Regions from separate parts of the Methylophilus sp. Leaf408 genome, predicted to be linked through region 2. Evidence: predicted binding sites of a transcription regulator. Region 2 holds the regulator's gene; each other region holds the start of a gene.
The links. Region 2 encodes FliA, which starts transcription of late flagellar genes. Its sites were predicted from a motif close to CTAAAGTTNNCNNAAANNNTGCCGATANNA; they were not measured.

Region 1 (2,207 bases), 300 kb from region 2:
ATTAAGAGGGTGAAATACCCTTTATTTCATCAATCATTTACATCTGTCGTGCGTAGAATGAGACTCCATGAAACCTCGTCTGCTTACCATTTTTGCTGCAGTGATTCCAGGCCTGATCTGGCTTTTTGCTTGCCACGTGCAAGCCGCCGATCGTGTGCCGAATGCTGCGGTTGCCACTAACCAGCGGCTGGCATTGCCGGCTGCGAGTGATATGCACTCGCGTGTTTATCAGACGGTGATGCAGTATGTGCAAGGTCAGACGCAGGGCTATCCAGGTAAAGTGAATATTGAAATCCAGCCATTGGATAACCGTATCCGTATCGCGGACTGTGACCTGATGGAAGGATTTAACGTGCAGGGCGCACGCTTGTGGGGTAAAACGCACATTGGGGTGCGCTGTTTGCAATCAGCAACCAAGCCGTGGACGCTATATGTACAAGCGGATGTGCAAGTATGGGGCGAATATGCGGTGATTGGTTTACCGGTCAGCCAGGGATCACCCGTGCAAGCGTCAGATATCGTGATGCAAACCGGTGATATAACCAAGTTACCTGCAGGGATTATTACTGATGTCTCTATGCTGGAAGGTAAAAAAGCATCATTGAATATGCCGTTGGGTACAGTGCTCAGACCAGAGTTGCTCAAAGCAATGCCAGTCATCATGCAGGGACAAATGGTTCAGTTAAACAGCCGTGGTGAAGGATTTGTGATCTCTGCAGATGGAACCGCCATGCAAACTGCCAACGTTGGTCAGGTGGTAGATGTGAAGGTAAGTAATGGTCAGATCATTAAAGGTGTCGCGCAAGCTTCAGGGAAAGTAGATGTACGTTTTTAGTCTGCGCCACAACTTTTAAAGCTAAAAATGCTTGTTGATCATAAACTTGAGATAAAAAGTATATTCAGCACTAAAGTTCGCTTAAACTATGCCGATAGTACTGTTAACAATTGAGGGTTTTCGACACCCTTACATCCAGACAAACAGAAGCAGAGGTGCGGCATGAATATTTCAGACTCTATTAAAAAACTTGGTACCGTTGATAAACCAGTGCTCGATAAAAGCACTAATAGCAAAAGTAGCGAAAAAACTACCAGCGCTTCCGGCAACCCCAGCACAGATAATGTGACGTTGTCTGCAGCTTCGGTGCAGTTGCAATCACTGGAAGCCGGTTTGGCAAACGGTGAAGTTTTCGACACTAATAAAGTTGATGAAATCAAAGCGGCTATTGCCCGTGGCGATTTCTCGGTAGACACCGCCAAAGTGGCGGATGGTTTGCTGCAAACAGTTAAAGATTTAATAAAACCGAATAAAGGATGATGCTATGAGTCATGCAGATCGAACTTCAGTTCCGGCCATTAGTTTTGAGGCAGATGCCACCCTGGTGGCCGAGTTGGTTAACGATTTGCATAACGAGCAAACGGCATTGATCTCTGCCGACCTGGATATCATTGAGCAAATGGTAGACAAGCGGGTAGGGCTCCTGCAAGCCTTGGGTGAAGCAGCCAACCAACGCTACTCAGCACTCGCGGCGGCAGGGTTTGAAGCCAATGAGAACGGGATGTCCAAATGGCTGGAGTTGCTTTCAAGCCCTGCCATCGATGATGCCTGGGTAAATTTCCAGCGGCAATTGGCGCAAGCGAAAGAGCTCAATCGCCTGAATGGTGTGCTGATCAATAAACATTTTCAACGCAACCAGGAAAAACTGGATGCCCTGCAAGGTAAAGCCGCAAATAACACACAGCTTTACGGCAAAAACGGTCAGGCGCATGGTGGCAATAGTTCACGCGCAAGCTTCTCTGTTTAAGCTTTGGATTTATAAAAAAGCCGAATCGGTATGATTCGGCTTTTTTATTGTCGAGATGGCAGTGTAATTAAATGAAGCCAAGGTTAAATAGAATTGGATTAACGCGCACTTTCCAGTATTTCCCAACGCTCCAGCTTTTGCATGACTAATGTTTCAATTTCGCTCAGTCTTTCCTGTAGTGTTTTCGCTAGCTCTGGTGTCTGTTTATAAATATCAGGCTGCGCTAATTGTGTTTGAATGTCTGATTGCTCTTGCTCTAACAATTCAATCTCTTCAGGTAAGGTCTCGAGCTCGCGTTGCTCCTTGAAGCTCAAGCTTTTGCGTGTCGTTTCCTTAGGCATGGCTGCTGATGCTGGCGCGGCCGATGCTTTTTGTGTGGCAGCGGGTTTTTGATTGCGATCCTGG
Region 2 (2,207 bases):
TGCGCCAAAGCATACTCAGCCGCGCGGTGGTCAAGCATCCGCAAGGTTACGATCTGGCGACGCTGGCTGAAACTGACATATTAACCTCGTCCTTATCCGGCGATTTAAAAACAGAGCTTAACGGTATAGTGAATCAACTTGCGTATGACTACGATACCGTGATGATAGAAGCATTATTAGATCCGCTTGACCAGACCCTGATATTGCCCGTGATGGCACAACATACATTAGTGTTGCAGATGGGGCGTAATGAAGCAGCCATTAAATCGGCTTACATGACAATCAAGCGCCTTTGCCAGCAGCATGGGCAATTGCCATTAAGCGTAGTGGTGACGGATTCCAGCCATGAGCAGGGCCAGCAATATTTTATGCGACTGAACCAAGTCTGCCAGCAGTTCCTGGGAATCTCCCTGAGTTTTCTGGGCGCTATTCCTGAAAATAAAGTGCTACAAAAGACAGAAAATATTCAAGCCCATGGCTTGAAAAACCGCCATGGCCTGGAGCCATCTCCGGCAACGCAGTCTGCACTGGCATTCAAGGCAATTGCCAGAAGCCTGGATCAACGTGTAAGCACGTCGTCACTGGCTGCTGCCTAGAGTAAAGAGGGATAACATGTATACCGCTAAAGGCAAAACTAACAATACTGACCAGATGCTCAAGCAGCATAGCGGCCTGGTCAAGAAAATGGCATACCAGCTGAAATCAAAATTGCCCTCTTGCGTGGAGGTCGATGATTTGGTGCAGGCCGGGATGATAGGCCTGATGGATGCTATTCAACGTTATGAAGATACGCACGGTGCGCAGTTTGAGACCTATGCCTCACAACGTGTGCGCGGCGCCATGTTGGATGAATTACGTGGCGCCGACTGGCTGCCGCGTGGTATCCGCAAAAACATGCGAGATATCGAAGTAGCCGTGCAACAGCTAGAACAAAAGTTGGGCCGCCCGCCTACCGAATCAGAAATCGCCAAACACATGAATTTCAGTCTCGAAGACTACTATGATGTATTGAGCGACTGTCAGGGTCACCAGCTTATTTATTATGAAGATTTTCATGATGACGATGGTGGTGGCGAGCACTTCCTAGACCGCTTTGTGGATGATGACAGCAATGACCCGGTTAAATCCTTGCTGGAAAGCGATTTCCGCGAGGCGTTGATTGACTCCATCGATAATTTGCCAGATCGAGAAAAAATGTTGATGGGCCTTTACTACGAACAGGAACTGAACCTTAAAGAGATAGGCGCCATTATGAATGTGTCAGAATCACGTGTCTGCCAGCTGCATAGCCAGGCCGTGGCCCGCTTGCGTGCGTCAATGCGTGACAAATCCTGGACCGGAGTCTCCTGATGGATTGGGGTAGCCTGGCAGGCCTGCTTATCGCCCTCGCCGGCCTGGTGCTGGGTCAAACGATTGAAGGGGGACACCTTAAATCGCTGATGCAACCGTCAGCGTTTGTGGTGGTCATGCTGGGCACGGTCGGTGCAGTCTTGCTGCAAACCGAACTGAAAACATTTATCAAAGGCCTGCGCATGCTGCGCTGGGTATTCGTACATCCTGAAGACGACCGTCACAAGCTGGCCCAGCGCATTAACCAATGGAGTTTGCAGGCTCGTAAGGAAAGTGTCTTATCCCTGGAAAGCCAGATCAAGCGCGAGCAAGATCCTTTCGTACGCAAAGGCTTGCAATTGCTGGTAGACGGTACACCGGCTGACCGCATCCGCGAAGTGTGTGCCATTGATATGTATTACTTTGAAGTGCAAGAGCGCGATGCCGCCAAAATCTGGTCGGCTGCCGGTGGTTATGCGCCAACAGTAGGTATTCTGGGCGCGGTACTCGGTCTGATTCACGTCATGGAAAATCTTTCAGATCCTGCCAAAATCGGTAGCGGTATTGCGGTGGCTTTTGTGGCAACCATCTACGGTGTGGCATTGGCCAACCTGGTTTTCCTGCCGATTGCCAATAAGCTAAAGGGCCATATCCAGCATGAAATCTCACGCCGTGAAATGCTCCTGAATGCCTGGGTTTCTATCGCCAGAGGCGATAATCCGAAACTGGTCAGTGAACGTCTGGAAGCCTATTTGCGCCTGCGGGAGTCGTGATGTACAGGCGTAAGATCTACGATGACGATGATGAAAGCCACGACAGGTGGCTGATTTCGTATGCGGATTTCATCACCCTGCTGTTCGCTTTTTTTGTGGTGATGT
Region 3 (2,207 bases), 310 kb from region 2:
AGCGCCAGTTTTTCTACATCATCAAACGCCAGCGTGATCTTGCTCGCCGCACCCTGGGTGGGGCGTATCATATATTCATCACCTTCGACCGGGGTGCTCGTGTTGACATTGAATTCAATGCCATCCACCGTGATGGGCAGGGTAGCAGTGCTGGTCACCACTTTATCGCTGTTACGGATAATGTTGTACTGGCCACCGGTATATTTCAGCGTGTAGTCACTGCTGGTGACCTGCTGCGATTGCCCAGGCACGAAAGTGGCAGTCGCCTGCTTGGTTTTATCTATATTACTGGTGCTGCTGGTAGCGACAGGTTGCGGTACATTAAATAAAGCAACCCCGGCGTTACCATTCAGGTCATAACCCTGTTGCTGCATTTCATTGAATTGGGTGGCCAGCGTGACGGCCAGTTGCCCTATCTGGTTCTGGACGGAATCCAGGGTTTCATTTCTGAATGTCAGTAGCCCCCCCAGAGAGCCACCACCCAGGGATGAACCATCTATAATTTTCGGCGCACTTCTATCGCCATAAGCAATCTCAAGGCGATTAGGCGCGGTAGGGTTGGCCTGCGTATAAAGCTGATAAGTGTCATCACCGACCACTAACGGCATACCATTGCCTATGAAAACATCATAGTTGCCATTGCTCTGCTTGACGACGTTTGTCTTGACTTGCTCGCTGAGCTTGGACAATAGCAGGTCGCGCTGGTCAAGCAGGTCATTAGGAGGGTTGCCCGTGGTGCTGGTTGCCTTTTCGATGACCTGATTCAATTGCGAAATCTGTGTTGCGTAGCTGTTGATGCTGGTCACACTGGCCGACACCTGGGTATTCAGGCTCTGGCGTATATCGTCCAGACGAGAGTTCATTGCCGAAAAACGGTTCAGCAATGAGTTTGCAGAAGAGATCACTGTCTGCCTGGTCGCTACATCGGTCGGATTAGCAGCTGCCGCACTGATGGCACTGAAAAACTTGGTCATGACCGGGCTCAGACCGGCATTGGCGTCCGAGAGCAAGCCGTTGATTTCATTGATGCTGTTGTAATAGGCAGAGCTGGCGTTGCTGGTTGACGTGGTCGTCAGCAACTGTTTAGCCAGCGTCTCGTTGTAGACACGGTTGATACCGGTGATATCCGTGCCCTGGCCGACAAAGCCATAGCCAAAGTTTTGCGCCTGTGATGCCGCCTGCACGATCACCTGTCGGGTGTATCCCGGGGTAGACGCGTTAGCAATGTTGTGGCCAGTGGTGGCAATCCCGATCTGGGCTGCGTTTAATGCACTTTTGCCGATATTCAATATGTTGGACATAATGTTGGAGTCCTCATGTGCCTGCACCCTGCAGAGTGTTCGACACGTATGTAAAGTTACAGTTATTTAGCCTAACGGCAGTTTTTTCTAATTCTTTAGTAAACAGGGAATAAATGTCTGTGCGAGAGAACTGCTGCGTTGCCCGATACTCGAAACCTAGCTGTATAACTTATGCTAGATATTTCAGCGTTCCGTGCTTCTTGCACTACATCTCGATCAATCAATGATCCCGTGTTCCCTTCATACTAACTTTGCAGATGCTTGATCACCTGAGTCAGTTTTTTGCCGTATTGCGGATCTGTGGCGTAACCCGCACGTTGTAGTTCATGCGCGTAAGCGCTGGCATCGTGCGTGTTATTCATGGCTTTTTCGTAGCGCGGATTTTGTGAAATCAGTTTTGCATAGTCTTTGAAGGCATCGCTGTAACTGTCATAGGCGCGGAATTTTTCTACGCGGGTTTCCTTGACGCCATTGATGTACTCGGTAGTGACACTGTTCGCCACTTTGCCTTTCCAGCTGGCATCCGCTTTGATACCGAACAGGTTATGACTATTCACACCGTTAGTGGTCTTGATTTCGTGTTTTCCCCAGCCACTTTCCAGTGCGGCCTGGCCGATCATGAATTTAGCCGGGATACCGGAATCACTACTGGCAGCCTGGGCATGCGGTAACATGCGCTGGATAAATTGCTGGGTTTTGCTGGCGACTTCGCTCATGGCCGACGCTAACGGTGCAGCTTGCGGCAATGTGAAGTTTTTCGCATTTTCCTGCGTTTCTTCCATCAATGGTGGCAGTTCAGGAATGCCGCGCGCCCAGGCGGTATCATTATCGGTACTGGCAGTTTCAGGTTTGGTAGCTTCCCATTGCTGGTAGGCATCACGGATTTTTTGTGCGGCTTGCATCAAT
Region 4 (2,207 bases), 330 kb from region 2:
TCTGTGGATGGGATTCAACTGGTTAGGGAATTAACCTCTTAACAGTGTCATCACTTGGTTAGGCAACTGGTTCGCCTGAGCCAACATTGCTGTACCAGCTTGTTGCAGGATCTGTGCACGTGTCATCTTCGCTGTTTCTGAAGCAAAGTCGGCATCCATGATACGAGACTTGGCAGCAGACATGTTCTCAGACGAAATTTGCAGGTTGCTGATCACAGATTCAAAACGGTTTTGGTAAGCACCCAATGTCGCACGGTTGGTGTTCACTGTATCCAGTGCCGCATCGATCGCTGTCAGTGCAGCAGAAGCAGAAGCTGCTGTAGACAGGGAACCAGACATACTTACCGCAGCTACAGAGCTAACGCTGATAGTGTCAGATGCATCTGCACCTACCTGGAACTGATAGCCCTGACCTAAAGCTGGCTCACCGTTGAACTTGGTGGCAGTGCTCAAGCGGGTCAATTCTGAAGACAGTTGTGAGAATTCAGCATTCAGGTTTGCACGGTCACCAGAGCTATAAGAACCGTTAGCAGCCTGTACAGCCAGTTCACGCATACGTTGTAAAGCGTCAGTACCTTTGCTCAAACCACCTTCAGCAGTTTGCAGGAAAGAAATCGCGTCGTTAGAGTTACGAACCGCTACATCCATACCGCGGATTTGTGCGTCCATACGTGTAGCAATTGCCAAGCCAGCAGCGTCATCTTTAGAACTGTTAATGCGCAGACCTGAAGACAAACGTTGAATCGATTGATTCATGCTTGATTGTGAAGCACTCAGGTTACGTTGTGCGTTTAAAGATGCAATGTTTGTGTTAATTACAGCAGCCATGTTATTTCTCCTTGAGAGTCGTATATCCAGTTAAGTGTCAAATCGTCGTATTACTATTACTTCAACGTTGATTCGCTTACTACTTACTAAATCTTGCTAATTCATCGTTGTTGTTTATGTTATCGACCGCTTCCGAAATTTCTTTAATGTTGCATTTAAAATTTCTTTTTTTACATCTTTACATCGGTCGAGCACTTGTTTCTGTTAACGACGGCTCTTCGGAGTTCTTTAATCCTTGTTTAAATTTAATGGTTATAAATTCAATTTGACCTATTTTAAATAAGGCCCGCCCAAACTCATTTGCGGAGTTAGCCGTGAATCACCTCTTAATTTATTTAACTAGCTGATGCGATATCTGCCTGAAAAGCAACCTTATATATAGATAAGGATTTAAAGGTACTTTAAGGCGTTTTTCACACAATTAATTTCATGCCCTGCACTTCATAATTCCTACAGATGTTCAGCTCGCCTTTCTGGCGGATGTGAACAAGGCATATATAGGAGTGTTGCATGGCATCAGTTTATGTAGGTATGACGGTAGATATTCTGCATCACGGACATATCAATATCATCGAGCAGGCAAGAAAGTACGGCGATGTCACGATTGGTTTATTGTCGGATGCGGCTGTGGCAGATCACAAACGCTTGCCCTACCTGACTTATGATCAACGTAAATCTATCGTTGAGAATATTCGCGGTGTGGTCAATGTCGTGCCACAGGACGAATGGGACTACGCACCCAACCTGCTGAAACACAAGCCTGACATCATGGTGCATGGTGATGACTGGCTGGATGGTCCATTACTGCCTTATCGTGAACGCGCCCGCGCAGCACTGGCTGAATATGGCGGCCATCTGATCGAGATTCCTTATACCCGCGGCATCTCATCCAACGAGATGCTGGGCCAGATACAGACGCTGGGGACCACGCCGGATATCCGCCGCCGTACCTTAAAAAGATTGCTGGCTGCCAAACCGATTTCGCGTTTTATTGAAGCACATAACCCTATCTCGGCCCTCATTGCAGAGCATGCGATCGCCCAACGCAATGGCAAGAACTGCCAGTTCGATGGTTTCTGGTCCAGTTCACTGACAGACTCCACTGCGCGCGGCAAACCGGATATTGAAGCACTGGAGATCAACAGCCGTTTATCCAATATCAACGATATTTTCGATGTCACGACCAAACCATTGGTGATGGACGCTGATACCGGCGGCAAGCTGGAGCACTTTGAACTTAATGTGCGCAGCATGGAACGCCTTGGTATTTCCGCCACCATCATTGAAGACAAGATAGGCTTAAAAAAGAATTCTCTGTTTGGCAATGAGGTTACGCAATTGCAGGATGACATTCAACCCTTCTGCGACAAGATCGCCGC

Region 1: a site for FliA is predicted at 906-935, ahead of flgM (flagellar biosynthesis anti-sigma factor FlgM). Genes of this name have one in related genera too.
Region 3: a site for FliA is predicted at 1,371-1,400, ahead of flgK (flagellar hook-associated protein FlgK). Genes of this name have one in related genera too.
Region 4: a site for FliA is predicted at 1,031-1,060, ahead of LPA26_RS02070 (flagellin). Genes of this name have one in related genera too.

What each region holds. Positions count from the first base shown of each region.
Region 1 covers NZ_CAKASK010000001.1:505,312-507,518, forward strand. Annotated here, with positions in the region: gene flgA (flagellar basal body P-ring formation chaperone FlgA) at 68-835, shown strand; gene flgM (flagellar biosynthesis anti-sigma factor FlgM) at 998-1,315, shown strand; gene LPA26_RS02240 (flagella synthesis protein FlgN) at 1,320-1,802, shown strand; gene LPA26_RS02245 (ATP-binding cassette domain-containing protein) at 1,901-2,207, opposite strand, start outside.
Region 2 covers NZ_CAKASK010000001.1:802,292-804,498, forward strand. Annotated here, with positions in the region: gene LPA26_RS03530 (hypothetical protein) at 1-596, shown strand, start outside; gene LPA26_RS03535 (RNA polymerase sigma factor FliA) at 613-1,350, shown strand; gene LPA26_RS03540 (flagellar motor protein) at 1,350-2,102, shown strand; gene LPA26_RS03545 (flagellar motor protein MotB) at 2,102-2,207, shown strand, end outside.
Region 3 covers NZ_CAKASK010000001.1:496,214-498,420, forward strand. Annotated here, with positions in the region: gene flgK (flagellar hook-associated protein FlgK) at 1-1,301, opposite strand, end outside; gene flgJ (flagellar assembly peptidoglycan hydrolase FlgJ) at 1,547-2,207, opposite strand, start outside.
Region 4 covers NZ_CAKASK010000001.1:475,797-478,003, reverse strand. Annotated here, with positions in the region: gene LPA26_RS02070 (flagellin) at 31-828, opposite strand; gene aepX (phosphoenolpyruvate mutase) at 1,339-2,207, shown strand, end outside.